4 regions of the Kitasatospora sp. NPDC086791 genome follow, and region 2 is predicted to be linked to each of the others. Evidence: riboswitches for the same ligand, from Rfam matches in the RefSeq annotation. Region 2 holds a riboswitch; each other region holds the start of a gene.
The links. A riboswitch is a leader RNA that binds a small molecule or an ion and turns the genes downstream of it on or off. The one in region 2 is predicted to bind cyclic di-AMP.

Region 1 (5,136 bases), on a different contig from region 2:
GCGCGGAGTCCGAGGCCGTCCGACGGGAGGCCGAGTCGCTGCGCAAGAAGGTGCGGTCGCTGGAGAGCGACACCCGCCGGGCGCAGGCGGAGACCCGCCGGGTCTCCGGGGAGCTGGAGGCCCTGAAGGCCCAGGGCGCGGCCGAGCGCGGCGCGGCCGAGACCGAGGCGCGCCGGCTCAAGCACCGGGTCTCCGAGCTGGAGACCGCGGCCGAGCAGGGCCGCCGCTCGGCCCGCGAGGGGCGCAGCGTCGAGGACATGCGGCTGCGGCTGCTGCTGGACACCGTGCTGCAGTCGGCCCAGGGGCTGCAGCGGGAGCTGGCGCTGCCGGTCTCCCAGATCCGCCCGGCGGATCTGGTGGAGGCGGTGGTGCCGGGGTCGGCCTCGCCGCACGACGTGGCGCGGCGCGGCCTGGCCGAGGACGACCCGGCGCTGCTGGACCAGCTGCTGGCGATCCCGCAGGTGCACCTGGTGGTGGACGGCTACAACGTGACCAAGACCGGCTACCCGACGCTGCCGCTGGAGCAGCAGCGGATCCGGCTGCTGGGCGGGCTGGCGATGCTGGCGCAGCGCACGCAGGCGGAGGTCACCTGTGTGTTCGACGGGCAGGACCTGGACGTTCCGGTGATGATGGCGCCGCCGCGCGGGGTCCGGGTGCGGTTCAGCCGGACCGGGGAGACCGCGGACGAGCTGATCCGCCGTCTGGTGCGGGCCGAGCCGCAGGGCCGTCCGGTGGTGGTGGTGTCCGCCGACCGGGAGGTCGCGGAGGGCGTGCGGAAGGCGGGCGCGCGCCCGGTGGCCTCGGTGCTGCTGCTGAACCGGCTGGCCCGGCCCTGAGTCCGGGCCGGGCGGATGACGCCTGGTCAGCGCCGGTCGCGCGGCGGTGTGTGGGTCCGGTGGAGTCGATGGGGGAAACGGAGTTCACGCCTTCGGGGGAGTGGCAAAACGGGTAGATCCGCACTAGGGTCTGGCGTCAAACCTATTTTCCGGATTCTCATCCGATCGGGTGAGTCCGTTGGAAGAAGGAGCCGGTCTCTTGGCCTCCCACCGCCGTCCCAAGCAGCCGAGCCGCGCGCGGGTCTCCGTGCTCACCGCTGCCGCGGCGACCGCGGTCGCCCTCTCCGCCCAGGTGGCCGCGCACGCCGCGCCGCAGCCGAACAAGACGGACGTGAAGGCGCAGATCGACCAGCTCCAGGAGGAGCAGGAGCAGGCGGCGGAGAAGTACAACGGCGCCAAGGAGCGGGCCGACCAGCTGCGCAAGCAGGCCGACCAGCTGCAGGACCAGGTGGCCCGCGGCCAGGAGCAGATGACGCAGCTGCAGGGCGGTCTGGCCCAGGTCGCGGGGGAGCAGTACCGCACCAACGGCATCGACCCCTCGGTCCAGCTGATGCTCTCCTCCGACCCGTCCGGCTACCTGCAGAAGGCGTCCACCGTCGAGCAGGCCAGCGCCAGCCAGGCCGAGGCGCTCAAGGCGCTGCTGGACCAGCAGCGCCGGCTGGACCAGGAGAAGGCCGAGGCGGCCGCCGTGCTGGCCTCGCTCGACACCACCACCAAGGACCTGAACCAGGCCAAGGCGGACGTCAACGCCAAGCTGAAGGACGCCCAGGACCTGCTGAACTCGCTCAGCGCCTCCGACCGCGCCGCGCTGAAGGCCCAGCAGGCGCAGGACGACCGGGCCTCGCGCGGCAGCGACCGGGTCGACCTGAGCAACCTGCCGCCGGCCAGCGGCTACGCGGCGGTGGCCGTGGCCAAGGCGATGAGCAAGCAGGGTTCGCCGTACGTCTGGGGCGCCACCGGGCCGGGCACCTTCGACTGCTCCGGCCTGATGCTCTGGGCGTACGGCCAGGCGGGCGTCTCGCTGCCGCGCACCTCGCAGGAGCAGGGCCACTACGGCACCGCGGTGCCCGGGCTGGCCGCGGCGCAGCCCGGCGACCTCGTCATCTACGGCGGCGACATGCACCACGTCGGGATGTACATCGGCAACGGCATGGTGGTCCACGCGCCGCACACCGGTGACGTGGTGAAGGTGATGAAGGCCGACGCGATGCCGATCAACACCATCCGCCGGGTCTGACGGCCCGACACGCCGGAGAGGTTCGTCCGGGCCGTGTGATCCGCACCACCCTCGTACCGGGGGTGGTGTTCGGGTTTTCGAGCGTTTCGCGACCAGTCGGTGAGATCTGATCAGCCTTGCGTGCGGCGGCGATCACCATCGGTCATTTTCACAAAAGAACTTGGGTAATCTTCCGTCTTTTTTCTGACAAGGATTTGAACCGATCACGGTTCAGTTACTAGGGTCATGCCCCAGACCACTGCAGTGTCGATCACCCAGCCAGGGTGGCGGTGGTGGTCACCGCCGAGTTCGCGAGGCAGCGGGGCAGGTCGGAACGACTGCCCGACAGGGGAGCCCAGTAACCGCGGGCGCTGCGGAGCGGAGCCGGGGAACCACGTTCCTCCGGGGTGAATCGGCGCCAGGTCGGCCGGTGGAACGGCCGTGAGGCGTCGTAGGGCATCCTTCCGGCCCGAACCCGTCAGCTCACCCGGTAGGCGGACGTAGGAAGAAGGAGTCCGCCTTCGTGGCGTCCCATCGTCGTCCCAAGCCCGCAGGCCGCACCCGGGTCTCGATCATGACCGGTGTCGCCGCCGCAGCCGTCGCCCTCTCCGCGCAGTCCGGCGCGCACGCCGACCCGCAGCCGACCAAGGACCAGGTCAAGGCGCAGGTCGACCAGCTCAACGAGCAGGCCGAGGTGGCGACCGAGCAGTACAACGCCGCCCAGGAGAAGCAGCAGGAGCTGGAGAAGCAGGTCTCGGGCCTGCAGGACCAGGTGGCCCGTCAGCAGGCGCAGGTGACCGACCTGCAGGGCGGCCTCGCCCAGATCGCCGGGGAGCAGTACCGCAACGGCGGCATATCCCCGACCGTCCAGCTGATGTTCTCGTCCAGCCCGGACAACTTCCTCTCCCAGGCCGGCACGCTCAACCAGGCCGGTGACACCCAGAAGAACCAGCTGAAGCAGCTCCAGGAGCAGCAGCGCAAGCTTGACCAGGACCGCGCCGAGGCCCAGGGCAAGCTCGCCGAGCTGGAGTCCACCACCCAGCAGCTGAAGGCCTCCAAGGACGAGGTCCAGAACAAGCTGAAGGCCGCCCAGGACCTGCTCAACACGCTCACCGACCAGGAGCGCCAGGCGCTGCGCGCGGCCGAGGAGAAGGCCGCCGCCGACGCCAAGGCCCAGGCCGACGCCGCGAAGGCGCAGCAGCAGGCCGCCGACCGCGCCTCGCGCGACACCAGCCGCACCGACCTCTCCACGCCCTCGTCCACGCCGGCCGGCAAGCTGCCCTCCCCCGGCAGCTCGCGCGGTGCCGCCGCGCTGTCCGCCGCCGCCTCCAAGGTCGGCAGCCCGTACGTGTGGGGCGCCACCGGCCCGGGCTCCTTCGACTGCTCCGGCCTGATGGTCTGGGCGTTCAACCAGGTCGGCGTCTCGCTGCCGCGCACCTCGCAGGAGCAGGCGCACGCCGGCACCCGGATCGGCTCCGACCTGTCCCAGGCCCAGCCCGGCGACCTGTTGATCTTCTTCGGGGACGCCCACCACGTCGGCATCTACGCCGGCAACGGCCAGGTGCTGCACGCGCCCAAGCCGGGTGCCTCGGTCCGCTACGAGGCCGTCAGCAACATGCCGCTGAGCAGCATCGTGCGGGTCTGACCCGCCCTCGGCGCCTCCGGGCCCGGTCTTCCGCCACGGAAGGCCGGGCCTGCGGCTTTTCCGACGGGCCGACCTGATGTCCGATTACGGGTCAAATATTCGGGTCCGGAGGGGTTTGGACTCGCTTGCCCGGACTCGCTAACGTCTGCCACCGGACTCCCGCTCGACGACCGCCCGCACCGGGGCGGCGGCGGGGCCGCGCCGCCGGATTGGAGCCGTTGCCGCCATGCCCGTGCACCGCCGTTCCCACCTGCTCGCCCGGGCGCTGGTCCTGACGGCGGCCGCCACCACCGCGCTCGGCGTGGCGACCGGCGGCAGCGCCCAGGCTGCCCCCGGCAGTCCGGACCCGGCCGACCGCAAGGACGTCAAGGCGCAGGTCGAGCAGCTCTACGACGAGGCCGAGCAGGCGTCGGAGAAGTACAACGCGGCGCAGGAGACCCAGCGGCGCCTCCAGGGCGAGACGACGATCCTGCAGGGCGAGCTCGCCGTCGCCCAGGACCAGCTCAACGAGCTGCGCGGCGGCCTGGCGACCGTGGCCGGGGCCGAGTACCGCGGCGGCGGGATGACCCAGACCGCCCAGTTGATGCTGTCCCCCGACCCGGAGGGCTACCTCTCCCTGGCCCGGACCATGGGCCAGGCGGCGCAGCGGCAACAGGAGAGGCTGCACGAGCTGGTCACCCGCCAGCGCCGGCTCGACCAGCGGCGCACCGAGGCGACCGCCAAGCTCGCCGAGCTGGACGAGGCCCGCCGCTCGCTCGCCGACACCAAGCAGCAGATCCAGCAGCGGCTGGCCGCCGCGCAGAAGCTGCTCAACGGCCTGGGCAGCGGCGAACGGGCCAGGATGGCCGCCCAGGACGCCAGGGAGGCCGAGCAGCGCGCCACCCGCGGCACCGACCGGTTGGACCTCGGCTCCACCCCGCCCGCCTCCGAGCGCGGGGCGGCCGCGTTGGCCGCCGCGGTGCGGATGGTCGGATCGCCGTACGTCTACGGGGCCACCGGGCCCCGCGCGTTCGACTGCTCCGGTCTGATGTACTACAGCTGGCGGCAGGCCGGAGTGACCCTGCCGCGGACCTCGCAGGCCCAGGCGTACGCCGGCCGGCGGATCAACCTCTCCGAAGCGCGACCGGGAGACCTGGTGATCTTCTACCGGGACATGCACCACGTCGGCATGTACGCCGGCGGCGGGGTGATCGTGCACGCCCCCTACCCGGGCGCCAGGGTCCGCTACGAGAGCGTCAACGCCATGCCGGTCTCGGGGGTGGTCCGGCTCTGAGCGCGTCGCCCGGCGGCCCCTACGGCTCCGCTCCGACAGCCCGGCCCCGTCACGCACTGTCGCGGCGGGGTGCGCTGCTGCTCGCGGTCGGCGGGCTGGCCCAGCTGTCGCTGCCGCCGCTCGCCCCGGCCGCGGCACCGGCCCGGTCGGCGGCCGACCCGCACGG
Region 2 (5,136 bases):
AGACGGTCGATTCTGTACAGTGGAGACTAGTTTCCGCGATACAGAATTTCAACGACTTGTTGACGAGGTCGCCGGATTCCGCTCCTCCCCGACAGTGAAGGGAACGCCGGTGGTCGCGACCCCCGACACAGCATCGACGACAGGCGCCGACCGCGCGAGCGGCGGCGTGCAGTCCGTCGAGCGCGCCTTCCAACTCCTGGAGGCGCTGGCCGACTCGGGCGGCGTGGCCACCCTCAGCGAGCTCTCCACCAGCTCCGGCCTCCCGATGCCGACCATCCACCGACTGGTTCGCACCCTCGTCCAGCAGGGCTACGTCCGTCAGGACACCGCCCGCCGCTACACCCTCGGCCCCCGGCTGATCCGCCTCGGCGAGACCGCCGGCCGGCTGCTCGGCAGCTGGGCCCGCCCCTACCTGGCCGAACTCATGGAGGCCACCGGCGAGACCGCGAACCTGGCGGTGCTGGAGGGCGGCGAGGTGGTGTACGTCGGGCAGGTGCAGTCGCGTCGTTCGATGCGGATGTTCACCGAGGTCGGCCGGCGGGTGCAGCCGCACTGCACCGGCGTCGGAAAGGCGCTGCTCGCCCAGCTCCCCGAGGACGAGGCGCGCGCCGTCCTCGGCCCCAACCCGCTGCCGGCGCACACCGAGTACACCGTCACCGACCCGCGGGAGCTGATGCGCCAGCTCGCCGAGGCGCGCGAGCGCGGCTACGTGGTCGACGACCAGGAGCAGGAGATCGGCGTCCGCTGCATCGCGCTGGCCGTCCCGGGCGCGCCGACGCCCACCGCGCTCTCGGTCTCCGGGCCGGAGGCCCGCGTCCGGGCGCTGGAGGAACAGGCCGGGGCCGCCTCGCTGGTACCGGTGATGCACCAGATCGCCACCCGGCTGGGGCAGGTGCTCGCCCCCTGACCACCGCTGTCCGGTGCCCGGCGCCTGACGTCACATCAACTCCCTTCGCCGGCAGGACACGCTCCGGCCGACGCCGAACGTCCTCCGATCGGGCGAACGGCGGGCGGGGCGGATCCGGTCGCGACAGCCACTCGGCAACCCTGGTGCGGACGCGGCCCGCGACGGCGCGGGTCGCCGGAGCACGAGAGCAGGGTGTGCGGGATGAAGCACCAGGATGTACGGGGCGTCGCGAGGGACGGCACGGAACAGCACGGCGGCGTGAGGGGCGAGGACCGGGGCAGGAGGTTCGGCGGGGCCGGTCTGGTCGCGGCCGTGGCGGCGGGCTGCGCGGTGGCGGCACTGGCCACCGGCCCGTCCTGGGCGCTGCATCGGCCGGGGCCCCGCCCGGCGGTGGACGTCGTCGCGCCGGGCACGCCGGGCACGTCCGGCGCCCCCGAGGTGTCCACCCTGCCCGCCCTGGTCGCCGCGCCGTCCGACTCCGATCTGCAGGTGGTCCGGATCGACCCGGACCCGGCGCCGCCCGGCGGCAGCACGGTCGTCCACGGCTTCGTCGGCAACGGGGGCCCGGACACCACCGCCTCGCCGTTCACGGTCACCGTCGACCTGCCGCCGGGGGTCACGGCGACGGGACCGTACTTCCCCGCGGACTGCCAGGTGCTCCTGCTCGGCCGCCGGGTGCGCTGTGTCTTCGGGCCCGGCCTGAAAGAGGGTCGCAGCGCGACGGCGCTCGTCCGGGTGAATCTCTCCCCCACCCTGCCTTCGGGCGAGCGACTCCTCGGGGAGGTCTCGGTGCAGAGCCCGGACGACCGGCACCGGGGAAACAACCGGACGCCGTTCGAGATCACGGTCGAATAGAGCAGCAACGAGTTCCTGAAACGCGTCGTCCCATCGGGCGCCGGGCGCCGGTGAGCGGCTGCCGGTTCCCGGCGACCGGTGGGACGTGCTCCGCGTCGTCGGTTACCGGTAGACGCGGACGTAGTCGGCGGCCATGGTGATCGGGGCGGTCCCCTGCGGCGCGGGGTGGTACTGCCCCGCGCACACCGAGAGGTTGAGGATCAGGTAGGCCGACCAGTTGGCGCCGACGCCCTTGCCGTCCGAGAAGACCTTGACGCCGTTGACGTACCAGTCCACCGAGTCGGCGCCGTAGTAGGTGCCGATGGTCACCCACTGGTCCTTCGCGACGGCGCTCGCGTCGGTGTAGTACTTCGCGTTGCCGGGGTTGACGTGGTTGGTCAGCTCCAGCAGGTTCGGGTTGTCGGGGTGGTACTCGAAGGAGTCGACCTCCCCGTTGCCGTTCTTCCAGGTCCACAGGGCCGGCCACGCGCCGGTGCCGGCGGGCAGCTTGACCCGGGTCTCGGCGTAGTCGCCGGTCTTGACCTGGAAGCCCTCGCTGGAGCCCTCGGTGGTCAGGAAGCCGGTGTTCCAGGACTGCTTGCCGTTCTCCAGGGTCGGGCCGCCGGGGGTGGCGGTGAAGGTGGCGACCCCGTTGGCGACGCTGACGTTGTTCTTGTTCAGCCAGTCCAGCTTGTTGTCGTCCGGGTTGTGGTTCCCGTACTTGTACGAGGTGGTCTTGTCGCCGACCCAGCGCTGGCCCCAGGAGATCGCGCTGTTGAACTCGTCGGACCAGGTCAGCGACTTGCCGGCGACCGGGGAGGACGGCGCGGGAGTGGTAGGGGTCGCCGTGGCGCTCGGGGTCGGGGCGGGGGTCGCCGTGGGGGTCGGCGCCGGGGTCGGGGTCTTGGTGGGCGCCGGGGTGGGCGTGGCCGTCGGGGTCGGGGTCTGGGTCGGGGCGGTGGCCGAGACCACCAGCTGCTGTGCGGGCAGGTTGTGCCAGACCCCGCCGAGGTCCTGCCAGAAGCCGAACTGGGAGTACGTCCCGGCGGGCAGGGTGCGCGCACCACTGGTGAAGTTCACCCCGCTCGGGCAGATCTGCACGTCGGAGGCGTTGCCGGGGAAGTCGAGGTTGGTGCCGCTCGCGTCGCGCACGCCCACGCCCACGGTCTTCGCGGTGAAGCAGGCCGAGGAGTGCAGGCCGAGCGAGGCGGTGGCGGCCTTGCCCGCGACCATGGTGGCGGGGCCGAGGCGGTCCTGGGTGACGGTCGGCGCGGGGGTGGTCGCGGTGGCGGTCGGCGCGGTGGCGGCCTGGGCGCCGGCGACGGCCGGCAGTCCGAGCAGGCCGGCGCCGCCGATGGCGAGCGCCCCGGTGGCGGCGAGGGCGGCGTTGCGGCCGCGGTGGGAGGGGCGGGCGTGACGCGGCGCGCGGCGCCGGGCAGCAGGCTGGGGCATGGGGTGACCTCTGCGACGCCTGCGAGGTTAGCTGTCGGGTTCGGGCTGCAGTTGCCCGGCCGCCGGTGGAACGGCTTCACCCCTAGCCTCGCCCCGTACGCGCGAGCGCACGGACCGGGCGCCTACCTCGGTTTCCCCGCTCCCGTCCGCTGTGGTGCTCGGTGGCCCGCCGGCGGGTGGACGGGACTCGGCGTCCCGGCGGCGGGGTCCGCGACGGCGGACGACCGTTGCAGGCTAGGCAGGCCGTCCGTGAACGGACAACTCCGCCGGACCGGTTGTCGTACAGCTCACAGCGGTGTCGATCAACGACGCTGGGTAGCGGCCGAGTTGATCACTTCACCCGGCCCGGCCGGATCCCGGCCGGGTGCCCGCGTGACGGTCGCACGCCTCGGCGGGTGGCACGGCGGCTGCCCCTGCCGTGGCAAAGATCTGACCGAGTGCGCCCCGTCGGATAAATTGGAGCTCCGACATTTTCCGCAGTGCACAAGACCCTCAAGACCACCAAGACCCGAAACGAGGAGCCGCCCCACCATGACCGCGTCCCCGCCCGCCTTCGCCGGCCGCACCTACGTCTTCCGGGCCGACAACGGCGCGGCCTTCCGCAACACCTACTCGGCCGACGGCACGCGGCTGCGCTGGGAGGGCCTCGGCGAGTCCGCGGGCCAGTGGGAGGACGTGCGACTGCACGTCGCCGAGGTCGCGCCGGAGATCTACTTCGTCAGCTGGACGGAGCAGAGCGGGATCACCGTCAGCCATGTGATGGACCTCAACAAGCTGACGGTACGGGCCTTCTGGACCTTCGAGGGCGAGGGCGGCCGGGTCGGGCAGCTGCACACGGGGACGCTGGAGCGGGTGGCCTGAACCGCGTGACGACCGAACCCCCGAGGCTGTGGCCCCGGGGGTTCGGTCTTTGGTCTTCGGTCTTTGGTCTTTGGTCTTTGGTCTGTGGTCTGTGGGCGTTCCGCCGGACAGCAGGACGATCAGGCGGTCGGGTTCGGCACCCTGAGGTGCTGGGACAGCCACTCCAGCGAGGACGGCAGCAGCGCGCTCCAGGTCTCGAAGTTGTGGCCGCCCTTTTCGAGCATGCTGTAGGAGACCTTCATCGGGCTCCGCGCCGCGTCCACGAAGGCCTCGGTCTCCCGCCGGTAGTCGCCGTCGCCCCTCTTGGTGCCGGCCAGCAGCACCGACACGTTCGGCTGCGGCAGGTTCTTCAGCCGCCACACCAGGTTGGCCTCGTCCCGACGCTGCCTGCTGCCGCCGAACAGGTCGCCGGTGGTCGGGTCGTCGGCGGCGTCGTAGTAGGCGGAGAGGGCGACGGCGGTCGGGAAGACGTCCGGGTGGCGCATGGCCAGCTTGAGCGCGCAGTAGCCGCCGGTCGAGTTGCCCATGAAGGCCCAGGCCTGCGGGTCGGACGAGACCCGGAAGCTGGCCTGGATCGCCGAGGGCACGTCCTTGGTGAAGTACGTGTCGGACTGCGGGCCGTTCGGGATGTCCTCGCACTCGGTGTCCTGCGGCAGCGCGGGCGAGGGGCGCACCAGGACCATGACGGTCGGCTGCATCCGGCCCTCCTGCAGCAGCTTGAGCGCCGCGCCCGGGTAGTTGAACCGGGTGATCAGGTTCTCGGCGATCCCGGGGAAACCGGTGCTGACGATCACGGCGGGGAACTGCTTCTGCGCGTACTCCGGCTGGAAGTACTGCGGGGGCAGGTAGACGTAGCCCTCGGTGGAGAGCCGGCTGACCGCGCCGTCGATCCGGACCTTGCGGATCTCGCCCGACTGACTGGGCTCACGGCCCATCGCGCCGCCGCCCTTGACCGAGGCGTGGCCGATCGTCTCCACCAGGAGGCGTCCGGAGGCGTCCGCCTTGTTGTGGATCACCACCGGGCCGGCGTCACCGGTGCCCAGCAGGTCGTCCCAACTGCTGTAGAAGGCGAAGTAGCTGTT
Region 3 (5,136 bases), on a different contig from region 2:
GCGCGAAGCCGCCCTCGTCGCCGAGGCCGGTGGACAGGCCGCGCTCCTTCAGCACGCCCTTGAGGGTGTGGTAGACCTCGACGCCCCAGCGGACGGCCTCGGAGAAGGACTCCGCGCCGATCGGGGCGATCATGAACTCCTGGATGTCGACGTTGGAGTCCGCGTGCGAGCCGCCGTTGAGGATGTTCATCATCGGGACCGGCAGGACGTGCGCGTTCGGGCCGCCCAGGTAGCGGAACAGCGGCAGGTCGCTGGCCTCGGAGGCGGCGTGCGCGACGGCCAGCGAGACGCCCAGGATGGCGTTGGCGCCGAGCGAGGACTTGTCCGGGGTGGCGTCCAGGTCCAGCATGGCCTGGTCGATCAGGCGCTGCTCGGTGGCGTCGTAGCCGACCAGCTCCGGGCCGATCTGCTCGATGACGGCCAGGACGGCCTTCTCGACGCCCTTGCCGAAGTAGCGGTTCTTGTCACCGTCGCGCAGCTCCAGCGCCTCGAAGGCACCGGTGGAGGCACCCGACGGGACAGCGGCACGACCCGTGCTGCCGTCGTCGAGGCCGACCTCGACCTCGACCGTGGGGTTGCCGCGCGAGTCGAGGATCTCACGGGCTACGACGACATCGATGGACGGCACGAGGCATCTCCTTGCGGAAGCAGGGTCCGGGCGGCGGTGGTGCTGCCGGCTGAACGATTGCGGAGTCGTTACGGACCAGAGCCTAACCGCCCGGGCTCCCGGGGCCACGTCGGCCTCGGTCCCGTCTCAGCGTGTGGCCCCACTACCCACCGGTAGTTCACCTGCTTGTCCCAGCTTGTCCCACCGGGGCGGGCGAATGCGGACGAAGGGGGCCGGCGGCGCCGACCCCCTCTCCGCACCCCGGACACCGCCGGGGCCGGTGCGGACGGGCTCAGCCGAGGTGCAGGACCTGGCCGGGCATGATCAGGTCCGGGTCGCCGCCGACCGTGCCGCGGTTGCCGTCGTAGAGCGCGTGCCAGCCGCCGGACACGCCCTGGGCGGTGGCGATGGACGACAGGGTGTCACCGGAGCGGACGGTGTAGTCGTGGCCGGTCTGCGTGGTCGGGGCCGCCGGCTGGTCGGCGCGCGGGGCCGCGTGCTTGGGGACGTACTGCTGCGCCGCCTGGTCGACGGGCTTCTCGGCCTGCGCGGGCGCGGCGTGCTTGGGGGCCTGCTTCTGGGCGGGCTTCTCGGCAGGCTTCTGCACCGGGTTCTGGACCGGCTTCTCCGCCGGCTTCTGGGCCTGGCGCTTGGGCGTCTGCTGCTGCGGGGCGGACTGCGGCTTGGCGTCCGAGGAGGTGTCGACGGCGGCCGGGGCGCCGCCCTTGCTCAGCCCCGCCTTCTTGGAGCACACGGGCCAGGCGCCCGGGCCCTGCGAGGCGAGCACCTTCTCGGCGATCGCGATCTGCTGGCCCTTGCTGGCCTGGTTGGCCTGCGGCGCGAACGCGGTGCCGCCGTACGCCTTCCACGTGCTGGAGGTGAACTGCAGGCCGCCGTAGAAGCCGTTGCCGGTGTTGATGCTCCAGTTGCCGCCGCTCTCGCACTGGGCGACGGAGTCCCAGGTGGAGGCGGGGGCGGCGGAGGCACCGGTGGCGGTGAGGAGCGGCATCGCGAGTCCGACGCCGGCCACACCGGCGACGGCGATGGCCTTCTCGGCCTGGGTGCGACGACGGTGACGGCCAGATCCAACGAACAGCATGAAGGTCCCTCTCCACACGCCTGCGAGGTGAGCTGTCGGGTTCGGACCGGGAGGTGGCCCGGCCGCCGTGCGCGGAAACGATTCCGCTCGGGCGGCTTCACCCCAAGCCGTGGGGACGGCAACAAACCTGGTTCCCCCGCCCCTGCCCAGGGTCTGGTCGGTTTCCCGTGCGCGGCGGGCAGGATTCGGCGTTCCGCGCACGAGGTCCGCAGCTGCGAACTCCAGGGAGACTAGACAGATCCTCAGACCAATCACAAGCTCATATCACCGATATCACACAGAAATTACGGCGCGTGCCCGATCGCCTACCAACCGAGTCGCTATGTCCGGGTTGATGGTTGTTCACACCCCGCCCGACGACGATCGGGCGACGCTCCGTCAGTGCGCCGTCCGGCGTTTCGTCACCTTGTGTCAGTGTGTCGGAGGCGCATAAGGGGAGTGCGGAGGCGTGTGCGGGGAGCGGCTCTCCGGACTGAATTCGACCGGAAGTTCGCGCAGACCACGCATGATCAGGCCACCGCGCCAGCGCAGATTCTCCGGGCTTTCCGCGAGCCGCAGATCCGGCAGCCGGGAAAGCAGCGTGGCCAGCGCGGCACGCCCCTCCAGGCGGGCCAGCGGGGCACCGATGCAGTAGTGGATGCCGTGCCCGAACCCCAGGTGGGGATTGTCCTTCCGGGCCAGGTCCAGGGTGTTCTCGTCCGCGAACCGGGCCGGATCGCGGTCCGCGGCGGCCAGCACCACCAGCACCGGATCGCCGACCGGGATGTCCACCCCGCCGATGGTCAGCGGCCGCGTCGCGAACCGCCAGGTCGCCATCTCCACCGGCCCGTCGTAGCGCAGGAGTTCCTCGATCCCCGTCTCCAGCAGCGCGCTCTCCCCGCGCGCCACCGACTCCTGCAGCAGCCGGCGCTGCTCCGGGTCGCGCAGCAGCGCGTACGTCCCGTTGCCGATGAGGTTCACGGTCGTCTCGAAGCCCGCGAAGAGGAGGATGAAAGCCATCGCCGCGGCCTCGTTCTCGGTCAGGTGCTCACCGTGGTCGCTCGCCCGGATCAGACCCGAGATCAGGTCGTCCCCGAGGTCCGCCCGCTTGCGGTGGATCAGCTCCAGCAGGTACGCCCGCATCCGCTTCACCGCCCGCCCCACACCACCGCGTTGACCGCCCCCGTGCCGGATCATCATCCCGGCCCAGTCGCGGAAGTCGTCCTGGTCCTCGGCCGGCACGCCCAGCAGGTCACAGATCGCGTAGATGGGGAGCGGGAAGGCGAACTCGTGGATCAGGTCCGCCGAACCGCGCTGCGCGAAACCGTCGATCAGCCGGTCGGTGAGCTGCTGCACCCGCGGCTCGAACTCGGCCACCCGGCGCGGGGTGAACGCCTTCGACACCAGTCGGCGCAGCCGGGTGTGGTCCGGCGGGTCGATGTTCAGCAGGTGCGTCATCAGGTCCGCCTGCCGCTCCCCCGGAATGCCCACCCGGCCGGTGCGGTGCGCCTGCTCGCTGTGGTGCGCCGGGTTCTTCGACAGCCGGCCGTCCGCGAGCGCCTGCCGGGCGTCCGCGTACCTGGTCACCAGCCAGGCCTCCACGCCGCTCGGCAGCGTGGTGCGGTGCACCGGGGCGTGCTCGCGCAGCCAGGCGTAGGCGGGGTACGGGTCGGCGGCGAACTCCCAGGTGAACAGCTGCGGAGCGGTGGGGTCGGGCTGGGCCCCGGCGGGGTCGGGTTGAGCTGGCATGGGTCGACCGTATCCGGTGGGCGCGCGCCCCCTTCGTCAACGGTGCGCGGCTCCTCCGTCGACGGCGTGCGACGGGCGCGCCAACGCTCCGTGGACGACCCGTGGACGGTCCGTGGACAGCTCTTGGACAGCTCTTGGCCGCACGGCGGGCGTGAGTCTGGTCACCTGAGGGGTAATCCCTGTTGCGGAGGGTCAGGACGTGCCTACGATCCTCCGCAGTACGCGTGGGCGCCGGTGCGGTGTCGTCCACAGGGAGGAGCAGACCATGCGGGTCAGCGGGTCAGTCGTCGTCATCGCGGTCCTCGACGGCGGGTCGGGCACCGACCTCGCCCGCCGGTTCGCCGCGGCCGGCGCCGCCGGAATGCTGATCGCCGACCAGCACGTCGGCATCGCCGAGGACCTCGCCGCCGAGCTCGACCGGACGGGATGCCCCGTGGTCGGCGTGTCCGGCGACATCCGCCGCCCCAGCGACGTCGCCGCCCTCGTCGACACCGCGGAGAAGCACCTCGGGCCGATCGACCTCTTCGCCGTCGCGGGCCCGGACGGCGAGCGGATCATCTCCCTCGCCGACCTGCCCGACCACCTCGACCTGGAGCGGCTCGCCGAACTCGTCGTCCTCGTCGGCGAGGCCATCGGTGAGCTCGTCCCGCCGCAGCGGTGCCCGGCCGACAGCACCGCCAAGGCGGCCTGAGCGCCCGGGCCTTCGGGCCCTGGCTCCGGCTTGGGGTCCTACTCCGGCTTGAGGCTCTGGGTTTGAAGCTCTACTCCGGCTTGAGCCCCTCGGCCGCGCGCACCGCGTCCCGGTAACCGCGCGCGGCCGAGCGCAGCGCCGCGTCCACGTCCACCCCGGCGTCGTAGGCCCGCTGCACCACCGCGAGCAGCAGCCTGCCCGCCGACTCCGCCGTCAGCTCGGCCGGCAGCTCGTAGGGCTCGTCCGGCACGCCCGTGAAGCCCGCCCGACGCACCCGGGACACCAGCTTCGCCGCGTACGCCAGCGCGGGCAGCCCGGCCGGCACACCGTCCAGCACCGACTCGCGGTCCGACTTCTCCGCCGCCTTCAGCTGCTCCCAGTTCGCCTCCACCTCGGCGGCGCCCTCGGCCTCGACGTCCCCGAACACATGCGGATGCCGGTACATCAGCTTCTCCACGATGTCACCGGCCACGTCGTCGACGGTGAACGGCTCCGTCGGGTGCTCCTCGGCGATCCGGGAGTGGAAGAACACCTGGAGCAGCACGTCGCCCAGCTCCTCGCGCAGCGTCTCCCGGTCCCCCTCCTCGATCGCCTCGACCAGCTCGTAGGCCTCCTCGACCAGGTACTTCACCAGGCTCTCGTGGGTCTGCTCGGCGTCCCACGGGCATCCGCCCGGCGAGCGGAGCCGGTCCATCACCGTCACCAGGTCCAGCAGCCGCGACCCCGGCAGGTCGTACGAGCCCGGCAGCACCTCGATCTCCGGCACCTCGCCCGCCCGCTCCACCGCCAGCCGCGCCAGCGCGTCGGTCAGCCCCGGATCCCCGTCCGGGCCGCCCAGCCACACCGTCGCCCCGGCCCCGGCGGGCTGCTCGGTCAGCAGCCGGGCCAGCGCGGGCGCCGACCCGGCCGACACCACCTCCACCACGACCCCGGCCTGCCGCACCGCGGCCACCTGCGGATGCCCCTCGTCCCCCACCAGCACCCGCCCCGCCGCCCGCAGCGCCTCCCACG
Region 4 (5,136 bases), on a different contig from region 2:
GCCGCCACCCGGGTCACCGCGGACGGCATCGCCGGCCCGGCCCTGCCCGCCGACCATGCTCACACCCCCGCGCACCCCACCGACCGTGCCCACGCCCCCGCCCCCGCGCACCCCGCCGACCGGACGCCGCCCGCCGACCGGGCCCGGGCACAATGAGCGGGAACCCCAGCCCTCGAAGCGGAGCACGATGAGCCAGACCGTCACCCGCGCCCTGCGCATCCTCGCCCAGCTCGGCGAGGGCGAACGCTCCCTCGACCAGCTCGCCGAGGTGCTCGGCGTCCACAAGACGACCGTGCTCCGACTGCTCCAGAGCCTCGAAGAGGAACGATTCGTCTACCGCGACGCGGCCTACCGCTACCACCTGGGCGCCGGCCTCTTCGCCCTCTCCGGCCTGGCCCTGGAGCAGCGCGGCATCCGCCGGATCGCCGCCCCGCACCTGGCCGAGCTGAACGCCGCCACCGGCCAGACCGTGCACCTGGCCGCGTACGAGGGCGGCGAGGTGGTCTACATCGACAAGTTCGACTCCCGCCACCCGGTCAGGATGTACTCCCGGATCGGCCTGCGCGCCGCCCTGCACAGCGCCGCCGTCTCCAAGGTGCTGCTGGCCGACCTGCCGCTGCCCGAGCGGCGCCGGGTGGTGGCCGGGATCGACTTCACCCCGCACACCGAACGCACCCTCACCACGCCCGAGGCGCTGCTCGCCGAGCTGGAGAAGGTCGGCGCCCAGGGCTGGGCGCAGGACCACGCGGAGCACGAGTCCTTCATCAACTGCGTGGCCGCGCCCGTCCGGGACGCCAGCGGCCGGGTCGTCGCCGCCGCCTCCATCTCCGTTCCGGACGTCGTCCTCCCGTACGAGCAGGTGCTGGACCTCCTCCCGCAGCTGCTCGCCACCGCCCGCGCCGTCTCGGCCGACTGCGGCCGCCCCGACCACCGCTGACGAACCGTCACGATTCGTCGCGAACCCCTACGAACCATTACGAACTGTCACGAGCCCCAAGGAGCCCCATGTCCTCCGAGCACCCCCCGATCGGCGCGAAGGTCGAGATCCGCACCGACGGCGCCCCGGCCCCGGCCTGGATGTTCTCCCAGGGCGTCCGCAAGGGCCCGATCCTGCAGGTCTCCGGCCAGGGCCCGCAGGACCCGGCGACCGGCGAGTACCTCCACCACGGCGACGTGAAGGCGCAGACCCGGCGCACCCTGGAGAACGTCAAGGCCATCATCGAGGCCGGCGGCGCCACCGTCGAGGACGTGGTGATGTTCCGCGTCTACCTCACCAAGCGGGCCGATTTCCCGCTGATGAACGAGGTCTACGCCGAGTTCATCGAGGAGAACATCGAGCCCGGCGGCGTGAAGCCCTGCCGCACCACCATCTTCGCCGAGCTCCCGCAGGAGCCGATGCTGGTCGAGATCGACGCCCAGGCCGTCGTCGCCTGACGCCACCCACATCCGCCACCCCGGAGGGCCCGGACCCGCGTCCGGGCCCTCCGGCACGTCCCGACGCCCGCTTGCCGAACCCTCGCACGAACATTAGGTTAGGCTCACCTAACCAACTGGAGGTCCGCCCATGAGCCTGCCCACCGGCGACACCGAGGTCCCCGAGCCCAGCACCGCCGAACGGATCCGGAGCCTGCTCAGCACGACCTCCTCGCTCGCCGTCCGCGCCCTGGGCGAACACCACGACCTGGACACCCCGGTCTCCGTCCACGGCTCCCGCCTGCGGATGCGCGCCCCGCTGGACGCCCCGCTCACCGTGGCCGCCGCCCACGCCACCGAGGGCCTCGCCGTCGTCCTCGACGTCACCGACGTCTCCCCGGTCGCCGTTCGGGACCGCGTCCGCGCCCGGCTCACCCTGGCCGGCCGACTGCACCTGGCCCACCTCGCCGACGACGGCCTCAGCGTCCACCTGCGCGTCGACGTCGCCCACGCCGTCCTCGCCACCCCGTACGGCACCGGCGCGGTCACCGCCGAGGACCTCGCCCGCGCCACCCCCGACCCGATGGCCCGCCACGAGGCCGCGATGCTCACCCACTTCGCCGACGACCACGCCGACGCGGTCGAGGCCCTCACCCGCCTCCTCGACCCGCCGCTGCTCGCCCGGAACCCGGACGTCCGTCCGCTCGCCCTGGACCGCCACGGCCTGGTGCTGCGCCTGGACCACCCCGACGGCCACCGCGACGTCCGCCTGGTCTTCCCCGAACCGGCCGGCGACACCGAGGACTTCGGGCACCGGATGCACGACCTGTTGACCGCCGCCCACTACGGCCTGCCGGCCCACCGCGGCTGACCCGACACACCCCACCACCTCCACCACCCCCGCCACCCCACCGCCCCGCTCCCCGGAAACGGCAGCGGCCGGCCCGGCTCGCGAGGGAGGTGATTCCCGCGAGCCGGGCCGGCCTGGGCGTGTCCCGCGCCCATGTCCACTGCACGGCGATCACCCGGTCGAGCGGTCACCCGACATGACCATCCCGGAGGATCGATTCGCTCCGCGGCAGCGGTGGTTCCTGAAACCCTGGACCTGATCCCCGGAGGGTCAGAGCGCGACGCCGTGCGCGCGCAGGTAGGCGACCGGGTCGATGTCCGAGCCGTACTCCGAGCCGGTGCGGATCTCGAAGTGCAGGTGCGGGCCGGTCACGTTGCCGGTGGCGCCGGAGAGGCCGATCTGCTGGCCGACGGTGACGGTCTGACCGATCTTCACACCGATCACGGAGAGGTGCGCGTACTCGGCGTAGTGACCGTCGGCGAGCTTGATCTCGACCTCGTTGCCGTAGGCACCGCCGTTGCCGGCCTTGACCACGACACCGTTGGCGACGGCGCGCAGCGGGGTGCCGGTGGAGGCCACGAAGTCCTGGCCGGTGTGGTGGCCGGAGGCCCACATCGAGCCGGCCACGCCGTAGGCGGTGCCGAGCTTCGGGTTGGCCAGCGGCGCGACGAAGCCGGAGGTGGCGGCGACCGGAGCGGCGGTCACGGCCGAAGCCGGAGCGGCGGTCTGAACCTGGGTCTGCACCGGGGCGGCCGGCTTGGCGGCCACGGTCTTGACCTGGGCCTGCGGCTTGGCGGCGACAGCCGGAGCGGCCGGCTTGGCCGGGGCAGCCGGGGCAGCCGGGGCAGCCGGGGCAGTGTCCGCGGCCGGCGCCGCGGCGTGGCCGGCGAAGGTGAGGTGCTGGCCCGGGAAGATCAGGTTCGGGTTGGCGCCGACGACCGAGCGGTTCTGCTCGTACAACGCGTGCCAGCCGCCCTCGACGTGCTTGGCGACGGCGATCTTGGACAGGGTGTCACCGCTGACGACGCGGTAGCTCTCGGACGTGGCGGCCGCGGCGGCCGGAGCGGCCTGCGCGGCCGGCTTGGCGTCAGCGGCACCAGCGGTACCGGCGGTGACGGCGGCAGCAGCCGCGGCGGGCGCGGCCGGGGCGGCCGGAGCGGTGTGCGCCTGGGCGCTCATCGCGGTCACGAGCGGAAGGGCGAAGGAGACACCGGTGACGGCGGTGGCGATGCCGATGCGGGCGGCGCGGGGCAGGGCGATACGACGAGCCTGAGCAGGCATGGAAGTTTCCTCTCCGACGCCTGCGAGGTGAGCTGTCGGGTTCGGGCTGGAGTTGCCCGGCCGCATGCGCGGCTTCACCCCAAGCCGGTCCTGGACGCCCGCGCCCTGAGGCGCGAACTCCGGTCCGGCGACTTACCTGTGGGTCCCCCGCTCCTGCCGTACAGAGTTCAGTTCGAACCACCGGGCAGCGGCAGGACTTGGCGTTCCACCCGGTGGATCCGTCCGGACTGGCCGGGCGGTCGCTGAACTAAAACCCATCCGTTCAGGTGAAGCAATGTCGATCTCTTGAACCCGCAACGACCCCCGGAAGTCCGGTGACCCTCCGAATGGACCACGGCACGGTGTGTACACAATCCATTCACCCCGCGCCACTGATCCACGACCCTGCGCCGAAGTCGGCCACGCCACGCGGTCGCCCGCTCACGCAGCGCCCGCCACCGACACACCCGCCGGTGACCCTTGTCACGTGCGCCCCGCGGGGCGCAGGATCGGGCCGTGGCCACCTCCGAGGCCGGCACCCTGCGCCTGAGCACCGCGCAGGGTCGCTGGGTACTACTGGCGACGGTGCTCGGCTCCAGCATGGCGATGCTCGACGGCACCGTGGTGAACGTCGCCCTGCCCCGGATCGGCGCCGACCTCGGCGCCTCCCTGGCGTCCCTGCAATGGACGCTGAACTCCTATCTACTCACCCTGGCGGGCCTGATCCTGCTCGGCGGCGCGCTCGGCGACCGGTACGGCAGGCGCCGGGTCTTCCTGATCGGCGTGGTCTGGTTCGCCGTCGCCTCCGCGGCCTGCGCCGTCGCGCCGACCATCCAGGTGCTGATCGCCGCCCGCGCCGTCCAGGGCATCGGCGGGGCGCTGCTCACTCCCGGCTCACTCGCCATGCTCCAGGCGGTCTTCCACCCTGACGACCGTTCGGCGGCGGTCGGCCTGTGGTCCGGCCTCGGCGGGGTGTCGGCCGCGGTCGGCCCCTTCCTCGGCGGCTGGCTGGTCGACGGCCCCGGCTGGCGCTGGATCTTCCTGCTGAACCTGCCGCTCGCCGCGGCCGTGATCGCGGTCGCCACCCGGTCCGTACCGGAGAGCCGGGACGAGAGCGCCTCCGGCCGCTTCGACGTGCTCGGCGCGGTGCTCGCCGCGCTCGCCCTCGGCGCGATCACCTACGCCCTGACCGCCGCCGGCGAGGGCGTGTCCGCCACGGTCTGGGCGACCGGGGTGATCGGCGTGCTGCTCGGCGCCGCCTTCGTGGCCGTCGAACGCCGCACGCCCGAACCGATGCTGCCGCTCGGCCTGTTCTCCTCCCGGCTGTTCACCTCCGTGAACCTGGTCACCCTCTGCGTGTACGCGGCGTTCAGCGGCGTCTTCTTCCTCCTGGTGGTGCAGCTGCAGATCGTCGCCGGGTTCTCGCCGCTGCTCTCCGGCTTCGCACTGGTGCCGATCACGGTGCTGATGCTGGCGCTGTCGGCGCGCGCGGGGCGTCTCGGGAAGCGGATCGGCCCGCGGATCCCGCTCACCGTCGGCCCGCTGGTGTGCGCCGCCGGGGTGCTGCTGATGCTGCGCATCGGCCCGGACTCCTCGTACTGGACGGACGTGCT

Region 1: another riboswitch for cyclic di-AMP. It lies ahead of AB0Q99_RS09445 (NlpC/P60 family protein); the one in region 2 lies ahead of AB0Q99_RS06140 (glycoside hydrolase family 16 protein).
Region 3: another riboswitch for cyclic di-AMP. It lies ahead of AB0Q99_RS33430 (transglycosylase family protein); the one in region 2 lies ahead of AB0Q99_RS06140 (glycoside hydrolase family 16 protein).
Region 4: another riboswitch for cyclic di-AMP. It lies ahead of AB0Q99_RS20495 (LysM peptidoglycan-binding domain-containing M23 family metallopeptidase); the one in region 2 lies ahead of AB0Q99_RS06140 (glycoside hydrolase family 16 protein).

The regions. Positions count from the first base shown of each region.
Region 1 covers NZ_JBFBOC010000004.1:105,922-111,057, forward strand. Annotated here, with positions in the region: gene AB0Q99_RS09435 (NYN domain-containing protein) at 1-836, shown strand, start outside; gene AB0Q99_RS09440 (NlpC/P60 family protein) at 1,036-2,073, shown strand; cyclic di-AMP (ydaO/yuaA leader) riboswitch at 2,412-2,565, shown strand; gene AB0Q99_RS09445 (NlpC/P60 family protein) at 2,576-3,697, shown strand; gene AB0Q99_RS09450 (NlpC/P60 family protein) at 3,924-4,970, shown strand.
Region 2 covers NZ_JBFBOC010000002.1:497,956-503,091, reverse strand. Annotated here, with positions in the region: gene AB0Q99_RS06150 (IclR family transcriptional regulator) at 110-907, shown strand; gene AB0Q99_RS06145 (hypothetical protein) at 1,109-1,762, shown strand; gene AB0Q99_RS06140 (glycoside hydrolase family 16 protein) at 1,865-3,193, opposite strand; cyclic di-AMP (ydaO/yuaA leader) riboswitch at 3,195-3,324, opposite strand; gene AB0Q99_RS06135 (phenolic acid decarboxylase) at 3,725-4,054, shown strand; gene AB0Q99_RS06130 (alpha/beta hydrolase-fold protein) at 4,174-5,136, opposite strand, start outside.
Region 3 covers NZ_JBFBOC010000052.1:7,631-12,766, forward strand. Annotated here, with positions in the region: gene eno (phosphopyruvate hydratase) at 1-628, opposite strand, end outside; gene AB0Q99_RS33430 (transglycosylase family protein) at 900-1,706, opposite strand; cyclic di-AMP (ydaO/yuaA leader) riboswitch at 1,708-1,875, opposite strand; gene AB0Q99_RS33435 (cytochrome P450) at 2,118-3,434, opposite strand; gene AB0Q99_RS33440 (SDR family NAD(P)-dependent oxidoreductase) at 3,700-4,125, shown strand; gene AB0Q99_RS33445 (MazG family protein) at 4,196-5,136, opposite strand, start outside.
Region 4 covers NZ_JBFBOC010000014.1:115,279-120,414, forward strand. Annotated here, with positions in the region: gene AB0Q99_RS20475 (sugar kinase) at 1-156, shown strand, start outside; gene AB0Q99_RS20480 (IclR family transcriptional regulator) at 188-937, shown strand; gene AB0Q99_RS20485 (RidA family protein) at 1,006-1,434, shown strand; gene AB0Q99_RS20490 (DUF2470 domain-containing protein) at 1,565-2,284, shown strand; gene AB0Q99_RS20495 (LysM peptidoglycan-binding domain-containing M23 family metallopeptidase) at 2,534-3,544, opposite strand; cyclic di-AMP (ydaO/yuaA leader) riboswitch at 3,547-3,727, opposite strand; gene AB0Q99_RS20500 (MFS transporter) at 4,040-5,136, shown strand, end outside.